DNA from 3 places in the Cytobacillus sp. IB215316 genome. Region 2 is predicted to be linked to each of the others. Evidence: riboswitches for the same ligand, from Rfam matches in the RefSeq annotation. Region 2 holds a riboswitch; each other region holds the start of a gene.
The links. A riboswitch is a leader RNA that binds a small molecule or an ion and turns the genes downstream of it on or off. The one in region 2 is predicted to bind cobalamin.

Region 1: linked by a shared signal. The riboswitch ahead of SLH48_RS03080 (ABC transporter substrate-binding protein) and the one ahead of SLH48_RS18325 (energy-coupling factor ABC transporter permease) in region 2 are both predicted to bind cobalamin.
Region 3: linked by a shared signal. The riboswitch ahead of SLH48_RS14105 (ribonucleoside-diphosphate reductase subunit alpha) and the one ahead of SLH48_RS18325 (energy-coupling factor ABC transporter permease) in region 2 are both predicted to bind cobalamin.

The regions. Positions count from the first base shown of each region.
Region 1 covers NZ_JAXBMC010000001.1:662,512-669,359, forward strand. The annotation lists gene ccsB (c-type cytochrome biogenesis protein CcsB) at 1-647, shown strand, start outside; gene SLH48_RS03070 (response regulator) at 723-1,439, shown strand; gene SLH48_RS03075 (ATP-binding protein) at 1,436-3,211, shown strand; cobalamin riboswitch at 3,470-3,685, shown strand; gene SLH48_RS03080 (ABC transporter substrate-binding protein) at 3,967-4,950, shown strand; gene SLH48_RS03085 (iron ABC transporter permease) at 4,916-5,968, shown strand; gene SLH48_RS03090 (adenosylcobinamide amidohydrolase) at 5,976-6,848, shown strand, end outside.
Region 2 covers NZ_JAXBMC010000015.1:6,814-13,661, forward strand. The annotation lists gene SLH48_RS18315 (MFS transporter) at 1-114, opposite strand, end outside; gene SLH48_RS18320 (MerR family transcriptional regulator) at 214-1,461, opposite strand; cobalamin riboswitch at 1,612-1,812, shown strand; gene SLH48_RS18325 (energy-coupling factor ABC transporter permease) at 2,041-2,814, shown strand; gene SLH48_RS18330 (energy-coupling factor ABC transporter substrate-binding protein) at 3,049-3,354, shown strand; gene cbiQ (cobalt ECF transporter T component CbiQ) at 3,341-4,117, shown strand; gene SLH48_RS18340 (energy-coupling factor ABC transporter ATP-binding protein) at 4,133-4,966, shown strand; gene SLH48_RS18345 ((2Fe-2S) ferredoxin domain-containing protein) at 4,989-5,369, shown strand; gene cobJ (precorrin-3B C(17)-methyltransferase) at 5,393-6,848, shown strand, end outside.
Region 3 covers NZ_JAXBMC010000008.1:134,096-140,943, forward strand. The annotation lists gene SLH48_RS14105 (ribonucleoside-diphosphate reductase subunit alpha) at 1-1,462, opposite strand, end outside; cobalamin riboswitch at 1,744-1,963, opposite strand; gene SLH48_RS14110 (tetratricopeptide repeat protein) at 2,369-2,854, shown strand; gene SLH48_RS14115 (DUF1330 domain-containing protein) at 2,944-3,390, opposite strand; gene SLH48_RS14120 (hypothetical protein) at 3,772-6,615, opposite strand.

The sequences.
Region 1 (6,848 bases), on a different contig from region 2:
AATTAATATTGTATAGCTTAGTAAGCACAATAGGTTTTATTACCATTACTAGTGGGTTTAAGGTTTTAGATTATGAAGCGACATTCTCATATGTTGACAAGAGTGAACAGCCACTTGAAGTTACTTATCAACTTCCAGCTTTAGTTGGACCATATCAAGGGGAGCTTCTTACAGCTGGACGCTTTGAGCCACTAATAAGTATGCCTGCCGTTATCGATGCACAAAAATTAAATACTTTACTATTATCATTAATTACAGGATTAATTATATACGGCATGCTGAGGTTAATACTCAGGAAAAGAATTGGAGCTGCATTGCAGCCTATTGTGAAAAATGTTAATTTAGATCTAGTGGATGAGATAGGTTACCGTGCAGTAACGATTGGGTTTCCAATATTCACATTAGGCGGGCTAATCTTTGCGATGATTTGGGCGCAAATAGCATGGAATCGTTTTTGGGGATGGGATCCAAAAGAGGTATGGGCGCTTATTACTTGGCTCTTTTATGCAGCCTTTTTACATTTAAGACTTTCTAAAGGATGGCACGGTGAAAAATCAGCATGGTTAGCGGTAATTGGTTTTGCCATTATTATGTTTAATCTAGTTGCTGTTAACCTAGTCATTGCAGGATTACATTCATACGCATAATCATAAAGACAGATACGCATAAACCTATACGTTAACAATTTCAACTATTAACATTGTCTGAGGAGGACGAGACATATGGAAAGAGAAATTAAGATATTAGTTGTTGATGATGAAGAACGAATTCGACGACTATTAAGGATGTATTTGGAGCGTGAAGATTACGTAATTGAAGAAGCAGACAACGGTAATGATGGTTTACTTAAAGCTCTTGAAAATGACTATGACCTCATTCTTTTAGATTTAATGATGCCTGGTAAAGATGGCATTGAAGTATGTAGAGAGCTTAGAGAAAAAAAGGCGACACCTACAATTATGCTAACTGCAAAAGGTGAAGAAGTGAATCGTGTCCAAGGGTTTGAAGTTGGGACAGATGATTATATCGTTAAACCATTTAGCCCGAGAGAGGTTGTACTTAGAGTCAAAGCATTGTTAAGAAGGTCTTCACCGACTTCTTATTTACAAACTGAAACAACTACAAAAGATGTAATTGTATTCCCTCATTTATCAATTGATAATGATGCACATCGTGTATCTGCGGATGGGAAAGAGGTCAGTCTTACACCTAAGGAGTATGAGCTTCTTTATTTTCTTGCCAAGGCTCCTGATAAAGTGTTTGATAGAGAGCAATTATTAAAAGAAGTTTGGCACTATGAGTTTTTTGGTGACTTACGTACTGTTGATACACACGTAAAACGTCTACGTGAAAAACTGAATCGTGTTTCTGAAGAAGCAGCAAAAATGATCGTAACTGTTTGGGGTGTGGGTTACAAGTTTGAGGTAACCAATGAATGAAACTTTGGCGAAGTGTAGTAGGGAAATTATGGTTTACCATTTTGCTATTAGTTTCATTCGTATTATCAATTCTAACCGTCCTTTTACTCCAGTTTTTTGAAAATTATCATGTCAATGAGGCAAAGAATGATTTAACAAAAACAGCGACCAAAATAGCCTCGATCATGGAAGAATATGATGATAAACAATTAGCACGGAATATTTCATGGGAATTAATTGATGAGATGACGAAAGTCATTATTGTATATGATAAAGATAATTATTGGTATTCACCTGATAGTAATGTACTAGAAAACCTACCAATATCATCGATCTTTAATGATAAACAACTAGCCAGGGTGTTTACGAACAGGGAAGTAATAAGCGAAAAGAAATACTTACATGAAATCACAGCTCCAGTTGATAAAAACAGCCAATTGTTTTTAGTTGCTGCACCTTTAAAAGTTTCTAACGAAGAAAATGGCGCAGTAATTATATATCAGTCATTAAGGGCTGTTGAAGAGACATCACATCAAACAACTAAACTAATACTTTTAGCTGCGGGAGTCGCAATTGTATTAACGACCATATTTGCTTTTTTCTTGTCAACTAGAATAACTTCTCCACTTCTTAAAATGAGAGAAGCAGCGTTCGAAGTGGCAAAGGGGAAATTTGATACGAAGGTACCGATTTTGACAAATGATGAAATTGGTGATTTAGCTACTGCTTTTAATCAAATGGAGCGACAATTAAAGTATAATATGAACGCGTTAAGTCAAGAAAAAGAGCAGTTATCTAGTATTTTAAGCAGTATGGTTGATGGTGTAATTACTTTTAATAAAGATGGCTCGATCTTAGTTTCAAACCCACCTTCTGAGCAATTTTTGCAAGCATGGTATTACGAACAAGGCAATTTAGAGAAGCCAACAGAAGAGCTACCATCAGAGGTTCGAGAATTGTTTAAACAAGTTGTTTCTTTTGAGAAAGAACAGACGATAGAAATCACATTACAAGGTAGGAATTGGGTTATCGTTATGAGCCCGTTATATGATAATAAATTTGTCAGAGGAGCTGTCGCAGTACTTCGAGATATGACTGAAGAACGAAGGTTAGACAAGCTACGAGAAGATTTTATTGCGAATGTGTCCCATGAATTAAGAACACCAATTTCTATGTTACAAGGATACAGTGAAGCGATCATTGATGATATTGCTAGTAGCGATCAAGAAAAGAAAGATATCGCAAAAGTAATATATGATGAATCTTTACGTATGGGTAGGCTAGTGAATGAGCTATTGGATTTAGCTAGAATGGAAGCTGGTCACTTAAATTTGCATTTAGAAGAGATAGATATTCAACCTTACATTCAAAGAATAATTCGCAAATTTCATGGGTTGGCACAGGATAAGTTAATTACCATGGACGTGCAAATTAACGTAGTACATAAAACAATTATGTTTGATCCTGATAGGATTGAACAAGTATTAACTAATCTGATTGATAATGCAATACGTTATACTGATGAGCAGGGAACTGTTGTTGTAAAAGTTGATTCTATAAAAGATGGTTTGAAAATTGACGTCAAAGACTCTGGTTCAGGAATTCCTGAGGAGGACTTACCATTTGTCTTTGAACGCTTCTATAAAGCAGATAAAGCTCGAACGCGTGGACGTTCAGGTACTGGACTGGGCTTAGCAATTGCTAAGAATTTGATAGAGGCGCACAATGGAAATATCTTCGTTCATAGTAAAATTGATGAAGGAACTACATTTTCATTCTTTATACCACAATAATAAAATGCACGATTGTGCCATGTTAAGTATTTGATAAGCAGTCAAATTATTCTTGTCAATATATTAATAATCGGGTATTATGAAAAAGAATTTTTAAAAGGGCTCATTTCGTATATGGTGTTACTATTGTTAGTAAATATGCTAGAAATGGATTTATGGCAATTAGTTTTATCCTAAACGTCTTTGCATGAATAACAATAATCAATGCGTAAACAGCCTAAAAATGAATAGTGCTAGGTGTCTTTTCTATTATACTACATAGGAAATAAAGGGAATGTTAAAACATTCCATAAAGACTTAAAAGGGAATTCTAGTGTGAATCTAGAACTGCCCCCGCAACTGTATTTGTGGACGAAATGATATTACCACTGTATGGAATAATAATATTATACATATTTATTGTTAGCCATATGGGAAGGATCAAAGTAGGATGAAGCATGAGTCAGTAGACCTGCCAAGCACTATATACGTTTTCAATTCTTCGGGGATTGAGTATTGAGACGGTCGAGTAGTGTATTTTTTAGTAACAATACATTTATGATGCCGTCTAACAGCTCATCCAATTCGGATGGGCTTATTTCTATTTAGGCTGATTTCGTTAACATTGTTGTTACCTAAACAACAGAGGTTTATAATCATTCTCATCGTTGTATAGAAGAAAAGACAACACATAACTCTAGTTGTCCTAATACGAAAAACAACAATGAATACGAAAACTGCCATATTAAAAAAGAAGGAGAAAAAAGATGTTAAACATTAAAAAGTACTTCCCTACTGTCTTTATCGTTATTTTATCATTCATTTTATTAGTAGGTTGTGGTCAAACAGAGGTTAAAAATAATGAAGCTTCTACAAATGTAGAACAGGAAACTAAAGTTGATGATAAAGCAGAGTCTAGCTTTCCAGTAACAATTACGGATGGATTAGGTAATGACGTGACAATAGAAGAAGAGCCACAAGCAATAGTGTCGTTAATACCAAGTAATACAGAAATAGCTTTTGCGTTAGGTTTAGGTGATAAAATGGTTGGTGTAGGTGATTGGGCTGATTATCCACCAGAAGTAGCCGATATAGCAAGGGTTGGAGGAACAGAATTTAATGTTGAAAAGGTGATTTCATTAAACCCAGACGTCGTTCTTGCCCATGCCTCAAGTGCGCATAGCTCTACTGAAGGTCTTCAACAACTACGAGATGCTGGTATAAACGTGGTCGTTGTTAACAATGCAACATCATTTAAAGCAGTTTATGACTCTATTAAAATGATTGGTGTTGTCACTGGAACAGAAGAAAATGCAGACAAGATCATAAGTGATATGACAGAAAAATTGAATCTGATTAAAGAGAAGTCAGCAGAAATTAAAGAAGCTGATCAAAAGGTAGTTTGGATAGAAATATCCCAAGCTCCAGATCTATTTACGACGGGAAAAGGTACCTTCATGCACGAAATGCTTGAAGCAATTGGAGCAATAAATGCAGCAGGCGATCAAGAAGGTTGGCCACAATTTACAGAGGAAGATGCGGTATTGCTTAAGCCAGATGTTATTGTTATTACATATGGGTATTATGTCGATAATGCAGTTGATCAAGTATTAGCGCGTGATGCATGGCAAGAAGTACCAGCTGTAAAAAACAAACTGGTTTTTGATATTAACTCTAATTTAGTAACACGTTCTGGTCCACGTTTAATTGAAGGAGTAGAAGAACTTGCAAAAGCTGTCTATCCTGACATTTATCAATAAAAACCGTTCTCTACCATATATTATTACTGTATGTTTTGTTATATTTTCAATTTTGTTAGGGGTTTCGATAGGGACGTTATCGATCCCCTTTTCTACTATTTTAAACGTGATCTTTTATAGTGTTTTTCATTTAGGATCAATAGAGACGATTGATACAACAGTAGTAAATATTATAATGGCGATTCGCTTACCCCGAGTGATTCTAGCTTTTATAGTCGGATCTTCTCTAGCGATTGCAGGGGCTGCATTTCAAGGGTTGTTAAAAAACCCATTAGCAGATCCTTATACACTTGGAGTATCTTCTGGAGCATCAGTTGGAGCAGTAATTGTGCTTTTTTTTGCTATACATATCCCTTTTATAGGGAAATTTACTTTACCTATATTTAGTATTTCTTTTGCGTTTCTATCCCTCATACTCGTATTAGTGTTTGCCCGAGCAGTTGAGAAATCCATGTCTGTGGAAACGATTATTTTAACTGGGATTATATTTAGCTCATTTTTAGGGTCTATTATTTCTTTAATGATTGCACTTACTGGTGAAGAATTAAGACAGATCATTAACTGGTTATTAGGTAGTGTAGCAATGAGGGGTTGGGATTATATTAAAATTATTCTACCTTTTTATATGGTAGGCATTTTATTACTACTCGGAAATGGAAGAGAGTTAAATGCATTTTCATTTGGTGAAGAGTCAGCTAAAGTTTTAGGGGTTAACGTGGCAAAACGAAAAATGACCATTTTGGCAGCTTCTTCATTATTAACAGGTGCAGCTGTTGCTGTGTCAGGAACAATCGGTTTTGTAGGTTTAGTTATTCCTCACATAACAAGGCTTCTATGGGGTGCGAACCATGTTCGTCTATTACCATTATCAATGCTTAATGGGGGGGCATTTTTAGTTATTGCTGATTTAATCGCTAGAACAATTATTACTCCACGTGAACTACCAATAGGAGTCATTACTGCCTTAATTGGTGCACCTGTGTTTGCTTATATTTTTATATCGAATCGAAGAGGATGATATTGTCATGATTAATGTAACGGAAGCTAGTTATCATTATAATCAAAAAAAGGTGCTGGATGATATTAACTTCACTGTTAAAAAAGGAGAAATTATAGGTATAGTTGGGCCTAATGGCAGTGGCAAAACAACATTATTAAAATTAATTAGTGGAATGTTACATGCTAATACAGGTGATATAAGGATAAAAGGCCAGTCGATAACAAAATATGAGCAAAAAAAACTAGCGAAAATCATTGCTGTTTTACCTCAAACAATTGAAGCTTCATTTAATTATTCCGTTCAAGAAACAGTTAAATTAGGTCGATATGCTCACCAAACAGGGTTATTTCCTCAGTGGACCGATGAAGATGAGAACGTTGTAAAAAAGTCAATTCAACTAACTGGTTTAACAGGGATGGAGGAAATGAGCTTAGCGACTCTAAGTGGTGGAGAGCGTCAAAGAGTGTTCTTGTCCCGTGCATTAGCACAAGAGCCTGAAATACTCATGTTGGATGAGCCGACTAATCATCTAGATATATCCTATCAAATACATTTGCTAGATTCTTTATCACAATGGTCTAAGACATCAGACTTAACTGTCATTGCTATTTTTCACGATCTGAATCTAGCAAGTTTTTATTGTGATAAAATTCTGCTGCTTAATAATGGAAAAATGATTGCAATGGACGCACCTAATAAAGTATTGAACGAAAGAGATTTAACGAACGTATACCGAACACAATTAACAGTAGGTGAGCACTCTACAGTACCGAAAACACTAATATCACTCGTCCCTAAATTACCTACTTTACCGCAAGAAAATGGGTTAATGTCACAAATATCAATGGACTTAACTAAAGAAATGATTGTTATTCAGACTAAACAACCATTTAAAACA
Region 2 (6,848 bases):
AGCAAATGAGTAAACGAAAGATCCAAATAACGAGACAATGCTTCCAAATGAAAGTAAGATCAAATTTTTTACATCAGATTTTGGATCAAACATTTGACTTAATTTATTCCTCAATATTTCCCCCTCCTTTATAGTAATCCTAATTCATCGGGAAAGGGCAATAGCAAGGTAGTATTTACGTTTTTTTTACGATGAAATTTACAAAAGGTCGGGTTAACCCAACCTTTTTCCATAATAAAGATAAGTATACATCTTCTCGCCATCTAGTAATTGCAATTCATACTTTCCAGGGGATTGATCAACTGGAATAGAGACCATATCGTCGACAAGGTCATAGCGTAAAGTTTTTAATTTCTCTTTGATGTTATTAAGTTGAAAGTTTTGTCTATAAGACGGATTGATTTCATTTTTTATATGATAGTTTTCATACGTCAAATATGCACCGATTAAATTACTTTCTTCTTTTAAATAAAGCTGTACTTCCTCTATTAAAAAGTTTTCATGTTGAAAGCTATGCTCTGAACTGCCTGTATCAATTAAAAAATCGACTGCTTCTTTTTTTAATGGAATATGTAGGAAATCAGAACAAATAAATAAGATATTTTTCTGTTCTTCATAAGTTTCTAAAATGCTTTTTAATACGTAATGTCGTTGGTAATCATGATCAACAGCAATATAGAGGCAATCTTTAGGCAAGGAGTTATAGATATGCCTTAATGAGAAACCAATTCCGGTACCAAGATGGAGCAATATTTTATGCGTTAATTGTTCAAAATTAACCCTTTTATAAAACCAGTCAACAGCCTGATATAGATGATCTAAATATTTTTCATCTGTTTCCTTAATGTAATCTGATATAAAATAGTTGAATTCATTCATCATATGACTTGGACTTTTAACGTGGTGAGCATGATGAATGGTTTGTGGGGTGAAGAGAATTCCGTCTTTAATAAAGTGTTGATGCTCACAGTTACATTGAAGAACACCATGTAAGATTTGATTGTTAACGATGTCTCCATTTTTAATGCTTAAAGCAGCGCCGCATTTTTTACATTCTAAAAGTGGGAGCACTGATAAGCTCATACCCATTTTAAGCTGTTTAGGTTTATTCGTTGTATTTAAATGGGTAAGTTCATTTTGCAAATTTTGTCTCGTTTCTTCGTATTCGACTATTTTATGTTCTATCGTATGTAGCTTTTCTACAAAAATCTCTTTGTAAAATTCGTTATTTTCTAGTGCGGATAATTTGCCAAGTCTTTTATATTGAAAGATTGTTTTTATTTCACTTAACGAAAAGCCGAGGTTTTTTAAGTAAATAATATCCTTTACATCTCTGTGGCACTGTTCATCAAATTGATACTGTCCGGATGCTTTCTCAGGTGTTATTAAGCCAAGGTCTATGTAGTGTCTAGTTGTATTTATGCTTATTTTATTTTCTTTAGAAAATTGTCCTATTTTCATAGTTAGTCACCTTAACTTTGTTTTATTAGAAATCAAATTAATATTTATTATATTATACACGTACTATTAGAAATTTCCTTTCACAAATATACATGATATGAAAAAAGCTAGACTCATAATTTAATTTAGAATATACTGAATTATAACAACTGAATGATGAAATAAACAGGTGTTGTGCATAAGTAAAAGCTGTGTACAACTTAAAAGGGAAGTTCGGTGTAAAGCCGACGCGGTTCCCGCCACTGTAAGTCTGAGCAACCTGCATATGTGTCACTGTTTCGTAAAGAAATGGGAAGGCGCAGGAAGTGTTGAAGATAAGTCAGGAGACCTGCCTGTTTAAGTAACACGATTGTAACCTACGGGAATATAGGGAGGTGTTGTTAAGAATTAGTATGTAAACATATAGTTAATACTGACTTTTTCTGAGCACTCGATCCTTTATGGTTTGAGTGCTCTTTTTATTTTACATAAAGGCTCTTTCGGAATCTTCTAATTTTGTGTAGTAACCACGAGCTATATTCGTGTGTATATCAATATATTTGGAATTAGCCTTTATAAACATGGGGGAGAGCTTCACTGATGAAAAGAAAACATGCTTGGCTATTCGTAACAATTATTATTGGTTTGACTAGTTATTTTTGGCTGAATTCATTTCGGCCAGTATATGCGATGCACATAATGGAGGGCTTCCTGCCGGTTGGGTGGGCTATTTTTTGGTGGGTTTTAACCATTCCATTTTTGGCTGTTGGGATGTACTCCATCCGAAAAAAAGTGAAAGAAAACCCTGAGGTGAAGACGATGCTTGGGCTATCAGGGGCGTTTGCATTTGTGTTGTCAGCATTAAAAATCCCTTCTGTAACTGGAAGTAGTTCACATCCGACTGGTGTTGGGCTAGGTACTGTGCTTTTTGGTCCAACAGTCATGAGTGTACTAGGGACGATTGTATTAATGTTTCAATCATTATTGCTCGCTCATGGCGGTATCACAACACTCGGTGCAAATGCATTTTCAATGGCTGTTGTAGGACCAATGGTTACATATTTCGTATTTAAAGCAGGCTTAAGAGTAAATTTCTCTTTTGCAGTCTCAGTTTTTTTAGCAGCCATGTTAGGAGATCTCAGTACTTATACTGTGACAGCTTTTCAATTAGCTCTGGCATTTCCGACTGAGGTTGGAGGAGTTGTAGCATCATTTATCAAATTTGCTGGGATTTTCTCTTTCACACAAATTCCTTTAGCAGTGAGTGAGGGGCTATTAACAGTAGTAGTTATGAACTTGCTTGCAAAATACAATGTTCGAGAATTACAGCTATTAAATGTTCCAGTAGTTAGAATGAGTTCAAAAAAAGCTTAGAACAATAAGGTAGTATGTTTGAGCAAAAAGAGAAGTAACTCAATTAGTTATACTACAGCCATTTTTTCAGTTTTTTTAACTTACATTTGAGTAACTGATGTGTATGAAATGATTTTTATAGACTTTAACAAAGAAAAGATGCCCTGAACTAGTTATATTCTTGTTTAGCTTTTATTACGAAAAGCAACTATTAATGCGAAAACAGCTATTTGAAACAAGGAGGTATGTTAATTAATGAAAAATCTGATTTTGATAGTGTTGGTCATCTTGTTGGCTATTGTTCCTTTAGTAACACAGCAGGCTGCTGAATTTGGTGGGGCAGATGGACAAGCTGAAGAAGCGATTGGTGAAATAGCACCTAATTATGAGCCTTGGTTCAACGTATTATGGGAGCCACCAAGCGGTGAGATAGAAAGCTTGCTATTTTCCTTACAAGCGGCCATAGGTGCAATTATAATCGGCTATGTTATCGGCTATGGTAGAGCACGAAAAAAATTCTCCACTGAATCTTCTAGTGAGGTGAAGCATGCTTCGGATTGACCAGCTTGCTTATTTGAATCAGCTACGACATGTTCACCCTATTGAGAAAGCAGTTTTCACATTTTTATTTTTGTTTTTCTGTCTTATTACAAAAAGTGAAGTTATTGCTGTTATAACTTTGTTAATCATGAGCATGGCAATAGTTTTTGGTGCGAAAATCTCAGTACGTGATTATATAAAACTACTTTTATTACCATCATTTTTTTTGGTTTCAAGTATTATACCTATTCTTATTTCGGTTGCACCGTATGACTACAAAGTAATTGATTCTTTATGGTCAATGACTTTTGGTACGTGGCAGTTGTATATATCTACAGATAATATATCAATCGTTACAAGCTTATTTTTTACCGTTTTCTCAACTGTAAGTTGCATGTATTTCTTAATATTATCTACGCCGCTTCATGATATTTTATGGCTTCTACAGAAAATGAAACTACCAACACTATTTATTGAACTCGTTGCATTCACATATAGATTTATTTTTGTACTCTTAGATAAAGCTCAAGAAGTCTATATCGCACAAGCTTCTAGACTTGGCTATCAACATTACCGTCTATCAATTTATTCTTTAGGTCAGCTAGTGGTAGGGGTGTTTGTAAAGTCTATGAAGTACGCAAAAGAACTACAAATAGCTGTAGATACACGTGGTGGACAAGATGGTAATTATGAAATTGAAAGCAGCTATAAATATCATCCACTGAACTGGGGGATCGTAGCGATATCAATGCTGACGCTTACATTTGTAGCATCAGCTATGTAAAAGGAGTTCTGTTTAATGAGTACACCAATTATAGAGCTTGAAAACATTATATACCAATATCCTGATGGGACTGATGCTATAAACAATATTTCTCTATCTATTGAACAAGGAAAGAAAATTGCTTTGTTAGGAAATAACGGGGCTGGAAAGTCAACATTGTTTTTACATTTCAATGGGATTTTACAACCCACGAGTGGTTCCATCTGTTTTCAAGGTGAAACGTTACGGTACAAGCGCAAAGAGATAAAGAGATTACGTCAACAGGTAGGGATTGTATATCAGGATTCTGACTCTCAATTATTCTCATCTAGTGTTTATCAAGATATAAAATATGGACCTAAAAATATGGGGCTTTCTGAGAGCGAAGTGGAGCTAGCTGTGGACAAGGCAATGGTGTTAACGGAAACGACTGCATTAAAAGAAAAGCCACCTCATTTTTTAAGCATTGGCCAAAAAAAACGAGTTGCCATTGCGGGAATTGTGGCCATGGAGCCGAAGCTCATGGTATTAGATGAACCGACAGCAGGGCTAGATCCATACTATGCTAAGAAAATTATGAATGTATTACATGATATTCAAACAGAGAACAAAACAATGATTGTGTCTACACATGATGTGAATTTAGCTTATGAATGGGCTGATGAGATCATTGTAATGAATGAAGGGAGGATCATAGCCCATGACAAACCTGATCAAGTATTTCGAGACGATGCGATTTTACAAAAAAGTCACTTAGAGAAACCGTGGATCATTGATGTCTTCGAACAATTAAGAGTGAAAGATCGATTTAATTCATGCACCATTCCAAAAACAAAAAATGAAATAATGAAGCTTTTAGCAGAAATATAGTTATTGAAGGGAGAGGATGAAATTGACGACATGGAATTTACAAGGGACGAAACATCACGTGTTGATATGTAATGGTTCAAGCTGTATGAGAAAAGGTGGTGAAGAAGCTACAGTAGCTATTCGTGAAGAAATTGAAAGACTAGGTCTCGATTCAACTGTTCATACGACAAGAACGAGGTGTAATGGTAGATGTAAGGACGCGTGTGTAGCAATCGTCTATCCAGAGGGTACGTGGTATGAGAAGGTTACACCAGAACTAGGTCGCCAGATTGTTTCCGAACACCTTGCAGAAGGACAGCCCCTTACACATGCGATGAGCTATACAACAACAAATACGGGGATGCAGTTACAAGGTGATCGTCCACTTGGGATTTCGAAAGAAAAAGCAGTGGTAAATAAGTAAATGAATAATAAGGAGGGGTTAGCATGAAGGGAAAATTACTCATTGTCGGTTTCGGGCCAGGTAGTGAAGACCATATAACTAACAGGGCCAAGGAAGCCATTGCTGAAAGTGATTGTATTATTGGTTATAAAACATATGTAGATCTTATTTCAGGTCTTATAACAGATCAAGAAATAGTAAGCACAGGCATGTCAGAAGAAGTAAGCCGTGCACAAGCAGCGGTTAAGTTAGCGGAAGAAGGAAAATATGTGGCTGTAATTTCAAGCGGAGATGCTGGAGTATATGGCATGGCTGGCTTAGTATACGAGGTGTTAATTGAAAAAGGATGGTCAGAACTTGATGGAGTTGAGGTAGAGGTTGTTCCAGGGATTTCTGCAATTAATTCATGCGCGTCGTTGCTAGGTGCTCCTATTATGCATGATGCTTGTACGATTAGCTTAAGTGATCATTTGACTCCTTGGGAGCTTATCGAAAGAAGAATTGAAGCAGCAGGTCAGGCTGATTTCGTCATCGCTCTTTACAATCCAAAGAGTGGGAAGCGAACGAGACAAATTGTTGAAGCGCAACAAATTCTATTAAAATACCGTTCTCAAGACACACCAGTTGGTTTAGTAAAAAGTGCATACAGAGATCGACAGCATGTCGTTATGACGACCTTACAGGAGATGCTTGATCACGATATTGGTATGTTAACAACTGTGATTATTGGGAATTCCACTACGTTTATGTATGATAACAAAATGATTACGCCAAGAGGTTACCAAAGAAAATACACATTGCAAACACAAGAGCAGAGATTGAAGCCACATGAACGGCTAAAAAGAGAGAACGAGCCTTGGGCATTGCACGGAGGTAAGGAAGAGTCTCCTTCAGCTTTAGATATGGCAAATAAGGCAATTGCGATGGTTGATCAAGACAAAGGGGTAACGAATGAGAGGTCAACATATGTAGGAACAAATATTGAGTCAATTTTTGAAGTAGCTGTCAGTCCAGGTGTCGTTAACAAAAAGTTTACGCCGCAGCAAATGCTTGTTCTTGCAGATGTCGTTGGTGATAAAGGAACGATGGAGTATACAATCAATCACCAGATTTTACTTCATATTCCTACTTCAAGCCCTGAAACAGTCACAAATAAACTAACGGATGTTGGTTTTTTACTTGCACCGGTTGGTGATGTAGCGACTATGAAGGCATGTGATTTTTGTGATGGAGAGAAATTTGATTCCATACCGCAGGCTGAGGAAATACAAGCATTAATAGGTGGTATTGATGTTCCAAAGGAGCTTCATATCGGTTTTAACGGCTGTGCGATGGCTTGCTATGGTGCAGTGAATGATGATATTGGCATCGTATTTCGCAAAGGCAAATTCGATCTCTTTCTCGGGGCGAAAACCGTTGGTAGAACTGCTCATGCTGGACAACTAGTCGCAGAAGGGATTGAACCTGAACGTCTGGTTCCATTAATACAAAATATCGTAG
Region 3 (6,848 bases), on a different contig from region 2:
AATTACAAACGACAAAATCCCCAGGCTCTTTCACAGTAATGATTTGACCATCATCTACCATTTGTTCAACAACAACTGTGGGACTCATATTTTGCATAATTTCTGTACATAGATTACTACAAAAAATCATCCCTTTATGTCTGTTTGGGTTTGCTCTATTTGCTGTATCTCGGTAGAACATATATGGTGTTCCTGTTTCTAACTGTGAAATCATAATAGCTTTGAAAATATCTATCGCCGCTACAGTTTCTTTTGAAAGGATCGGATTGTTGACGCATTCCCAATATTTATCTCTAAAAGACCCTTTGCCACGCTCCTCATCAAAATAATCCTCTAATGAAAAGCCCATTGTTTTTCTTACTTCGTGTGGGTCAAAAAGATACCACTCACCACGTTTTTCAACAACCTCCATAAATACATCAGGTATACACACTCCGGTGAATAGATCATGTGTACGAAGTCTTTCATCTCCATTATTTAATCTCGTATCAAGAAACGACAATATATCCTTATGCCATACATCTAAATAAACTGAAATCGCTCCTTGCCTTTGGCCAAGCTGGTCAACAGACACTGCCGTATTGTTTAACTGCTTCATCCAAGGTATAACCCCTGATGAAACTCCTTTAAAACCCTTTATGTCACTACCTCTCGCTCTAATTTTCCCTAAATAAACACCTATCCCTCCACCATTTTTAGATAAATTCGCGATGTCTGTATTCGAATCATATATCCCTTGCAAGCTATCATCAACTGTATCTATAAAACAACTTGATAGCTGGCCATAGCTTTTTCCTGCGTTAGCAAGTGTTGGTGTTGCAACCGTCATATACAAATTAGAGAGTGCCCAATACGATTCCTTAATAAGCGCTAATCTATTTTCCTTATTTTCGTTCATCATCAATGTCATTGCAATGATGAGAAACCGCTCTTGTGGTAACTCAAATACTTCTCCTTGATGAGATTTTGCCAAATAACGATCCGATAATGTTAATAAACCTATATATGTAAAATATTGATCCCGCTCTGGTACGATAATGTCTGCTAATATATCAATTTCTTCTCTTGAATATTGTGAGAGTAATTTCGGACTATAAATTCCCATCTCCGTCAGCTTTAATAGCAATTGATAAAATGAACCATAGTGATAACCTGACGACTCACCTCTATTTTCAGCTGCTTTTTGATAAAGTGAATCAAGATATATATTTGCAGCAAAGAAAGTCCAATCAGGCTCTAACGATGTAATCCTTTCCAGTGCAGATAATATTAACATGTTGGTAAGTTGGTCAATATACCATTCATCTTTATTCTCAAGAGCCAGCATTATTTTCTCTCGATATTCATCAAATGATAAATGAGGAAATCTATCAGCTATTTTTTGAACATAATCTAAAACCATTTCAGACGTACCATCAGCCAGCTGCTGATACTCAACTAATACCTTTTGCATTCTTTCCATCCCCTTTTAATAAAAATGCGTATGAATCTCGCCTGCCTCCAACATGCAATGAAATCATTACACATGCTAGGTATATTGTGAAGTGACTCAATGGGTTAGAAGGCAGAGCTAGACCCTGTTCATCCTAAAATATAAAAAAGCTCATCCTTAGTAAGATGAGCGAACAGAACGATGGATATATAAAAGAGAGAATTATCACCCTTTTAAGAATAGTCATTCAACAAAAAAATGTTTGAATGATTTTTCTTCTCCTCGTCCTATCCTCCCAACTCCCGAAGAAAATAGCACTACATAAAAAAGGCAGGTCTCCTGACTTGTGCTTCGCTTTACTTTAAGCCCCTTCCCATGAAATCGTACTTCACAGTGGTTTCGCTTATTTCATCAGCACTTACAGTTGCGGGTACAGTTTTGGATTTTCACCAAATTCCCTACATGGAGATGTTCTATATTTCCGGAACATCTATACGTCGATTTTTCGACACCTTTTTTACTAGATAACAAAATATTGTATTATCAACTTAATTATACTACTAAATATTGAATTTCAATTTAAATTATAATAGGTTTTGACATTTCTTGCAATAAAAACTACACGCAAATAAGTAGTATTTTTTGTTGTTGAGCCTAACCTCGATTCTCTCATGATGGTAAACCAATGTAGCTCAAATGAAACCCCTATGGTAACAACCTATCGTAATCTATATTGAAAAGCCAATTTAATTTCAAATGGCGTGGATATGTTAATAAAGTAATTGAGGTTTCTGGTAAAGTATTAAAAATAGATATTACTATAAAGCATACAAGAGAACGAAGGAAATCGATCGAAATATTAGAATATATGAGAAAGCCATAGCCAAAGGGACAACGTTATCTCCGAGAGATATTTTACATTATGCTAATAAATGCTTGGATCATAAATACTATGAGCAAGCCATTCATTTGTATGAAACCATTCTTGCTATAACAAATCAGGATAAAGAATTTAAGTGTTATGCTATATGGAAGATTGCTGATACTTATATTAACCTTAAAAATTATGACAAAGCGATTGAGTATTGTTTAGGCTCTTTTAAGGTTGATTCTCCAAAAGCTGAAATATGTTGCAGGTTAGCAACAAGCTTTCAGTTAAAGAACGACATTCACCAAGCCATCAGTTGGTATAAAATAGCGACAACTAATGAAATTCCTCAATTAGAAGATTGTGGGTTTCCCATTTTTCAAGAATCATGTTACACATGGATTCCTCACCTAAAATTATGTGCTTGTTATATATATTTAGAAGACTATTCAAAAGCAAAGGTGCATAACGAGTTAGCACAAAAATATGTTCCTAATAGTTTTGCTGTAAAAGAATACAATCGGTTCTTACATGAAAAACATCTAGAAAGCTGAAATTCCAGAAAATTAAACGTCAACTAACCCACAATCCGTTATAATTTTGGGTTAATTGACATTTATCTGAAGTGTGCATATTCCTTTAACTAAATCGGTATCGGAAGTTCTGTCATGGGCAGAAGGCGCGAATCTTCGATTGCTGCAGTCCGATGTCCAATACCGGCAAGGTAGTCTTGATGACTTGAAAAAGCAAGAAACGACTGCACGCTGTTCTGGCGGATTAGCATGACAAGATCCCACCTTTCGTCTTCTGGACCGATAAGAAACTCTCCGCTATTACCAAGAAACATGACTTCTCCCCCACTTTCACGGAGAAATGGGAGCGTGTGCTCAATATAGCGGTTGAAAGCTTCAGCACCGCTAATTGGGACCTCCGATGATAGTTCAGGATTAGCTGTGTAATCGGCAATATCACGAAAACGCAGCAGGTTCAGCATGATGATACTACCCTCATATCCCTGTTGGATGAACCTCATACCAGCACGTTGCGATGGTTCGATGTAACGAACGGTTTTAGTGTTCTTTACACTCATTTTCTTCACTCCTTGACGTAATTTAAGTCAATAGTAACAAAAGACATAAATTATGTCGATACTTTTGACATGATTTATGTCTTTTTTTCCTCAAGCAAAAATATTTATTGAAGTGATCTATCCATTAGCCCAATAAGCTTTACTCCACAATATGGCCCTAAAATGAAAAAAAGCACTAATCCTTGTTACAGATTAGCGCCAGACTGTTGAGACTCAATTTACCTTATATAAACTAGGGTTGTTCTACTAAATTGCTATTTTACTAGATTCCTTATAGCATGGATATTTTGTAATTGTTTCTTTACAACTTGAGTAAGTTGAACTGCTGCTTCATAAAATCCATATTGGTCTGTACCTCAACGTGTATTGAGTTTTATGTTATTATTTCTCCTCGACTGTAAGAGATTTTACATTATTGTTTCCAACTGGATTATCACTTAGGTCTTTATCACTCACTGTAAATAATTGACTTGTTCCCCCAAAATTAGTTCTTGTATACAAAGTCGCTTTGTAATCACCGACAATATATATGGAGGATAATGAGCCTTCCGTAATTCCAACTTCCTCTGTCGTGGAATAAGCCCCGATTTTAGTAATCCTTTTATACGTATTTAGTGGATTATAGTTTTTATCTTTAAATAAATAAACTCCTTTTGGCAATATCATAAATGAAGAAACTTGGTTTTTGCCAACATTTGAACCAGATAGCCACTTTGATCCATCTTTATATGAAGACATACTTCCCTCATAATTCATATGTTCATATAATACAGCAGCCCAATCTCCTATAACGAGGACTGAACTTAATGCATCATTAGGAAAACCACCTTCACACCCATCCTTAGTAATTAATCCACACAATAACCAATTATTATATCTATTGTGTTCTCCTTTGAAGTTTTTATCTTTAAAGAAGTGAACACCTTCACCTTTTACTATTTTGATGGCAGATGCTCGATTATCACCTATATCTCTATCATCTAATGTTTTGTCACCGCCATCATTAAACCAAGAAACTTCACCATCATAGCCTTTATATTGATAGGTTATTAGCGCATACGGTCCAACAACCTTCACTGAAGATAAATCATCATTTGGAAAGCCGATACCTGCTTGAATATCATCAAATGAGGATATACCATCATTATTTCTAGATTTAAATAGCATGTCACCCATATACTGCGATCCTGTAAATAGATAAACACCATCTTTCTTTTCTTGCACCTCTAGAGATGAAACCGTATTAGCGCCAATTTCCTTTGAATCTAAGTCACGGAAAGTCGCATTGCCAAATATCGTTTGAGTTAAACCACCATAACTTTTATCTTTGTGTAGTGTAACATATACATCTCCTCTTACTAATATAGATGATAGGCTATTATTCGGAAAATCTAATGAACTCACATCAGATATTTTTTGACCTTTACTGACTGCAACACACTCCCCGTTAAATCCTGTTTTAGTAAAAAGAAATGCAGTTTCTGTTACAGAAAAGTTATTAGCTATTTTAGAAGCTGGTGATTTAATTAATTTATCATTATATAAAACTTCCTTCACAATATAAAAATCTACGTTGTTATTTTCAACTAATACATCGTATAATTCAGCAGAAATATTCACTGAAGCATCTGTGCCTTCAAATGCCCCTACTTCTTCACCGCCTGTGTCAGGATTACCAATATATACTCTATAATATGTTCTCTCTCCAGCTGGTAGTTGATCATCTTCCCAAGAAAAAGGAATAGAACAGCTTGTTTGAACAATATCCCTTAACGATGCGGCTGTTAATTCGACTTTCCCAAAAACTTCATTACTTGGACGTGATACAGTTTTATATAATGTTCTGTTATCAAAAAGGGTATCTTCATGATAAGACTTGATCCAATAAACATTATTTTTTTCTGGCTCTACATTCACGTCTAACCAGCTCGTAACAGTTGGGTCTTGAATGAGTGCTGCGATACTATCATTTTTATATACGATAAAGCCGTCTACATTCGGGTCAGAAGTTTGATCCCAAGACAAAGTTGTCGTCAAGTCAGCAAATGATGAATCTACACGTACGTTTGATGGTACTTCTAAAAGAGAATCTTCTGGATAAATTGGTACTTCCATCGTTGCGTAGCCTTTATTGATCATTTTGATAACATAAGAATTTTTATCAGGTCTAAGGCCATAATCGTCTAAGTCATTTTCAAACGCTTTGCTAAGTTCATGAAAATGATTGGCTTGCGTAAAATTAACTTTAGATTGTGTAACTAAGTTATAAACTGCCCATTTATATGGATTTGCACCAGCTATTGTTCCAAAAGGCTTAGTAAAAGTTTCTGTATTAGCCTCATTTATCGTTCTAGAAAACGCATAGCTTCTTGAATCAGAGTAATTATAATTTAAACTCACGCCTACTTTAAATTCTACTGCAAAAGCTTTGCTAGTAAATTCAGTTGAAATACCTAAGCCAAACCCATGAGTAAGTGTTGCCATTTCCTGCTGTGACTCAGTCAACCCATAAGATCTTTGAAAACTAGCCGTAGCAGGTCCACCTGTTTTCTCATTTCCATATGCAGCTCTCTCCCACCATTCCTCTACATCTAATGTCAATCCCTCAGCAAAATATGAGTTTTTGTCCAATAATAAAGTAATTTCTCTAGGAGTACCGACAGGAAAAACAGAATTTAACAACCCATTATCAGGGCTATATATTGCTCTGAATGTGTCAATATTTGGATCATATTTATCTAACGCATTATTTAGAACACTTAATGACTCGCCTGCAAGCTTTTCATAATATTCCGCATTGTAATAATGATCATTATAACCAGGATCAACGATAAAATTTATCGGGATATATTCAAATGGTTCAATTCCATGAAATATTGTTCGATTTTCATATGTGTCGAATGGAAAAGCCTCGTTGTCATCAAGCGCAGGAACAATTAATTCTGGTTCCACATAACCGTTGCTGTTTCCCCTTTCTCCTACCTCTTCTACATTAGTAGTATCTGTTTTTAGCGATTTCGAAATAGATCCAGATGCTGCAGAATCATCAGGTAAATATAATTGATATGTACCTCTATCAATTACTTCATATCCTGGAGGTGCTACTAGCTCTTCACTTTCATCATCTACAGCACCGAATACATTTGAAGGAATACAAACAAATAATAACAGGAAAAAAATGATGTTTATCGAATATTTAGTCGAACTGCTTACTATACTTTTCATAACCTCACCATCTTTTCAATTATTTTGGTCTAAAGGCATTAACATAGGCTCTTTTCGTAAACTTTTGGCTATTGAGACTCATTTAGGGTAGAAACAAATAATTTTTTTATATGACTTATTAAAAATAAGAAAGATGCCACGAAGCTAGGTATAAACGCATTTATTTCATAGTCAATAACAACAATCAATGCGAAAACAGCCTCGAATTAAGAAGAAAAACTAATTGTGAAGTA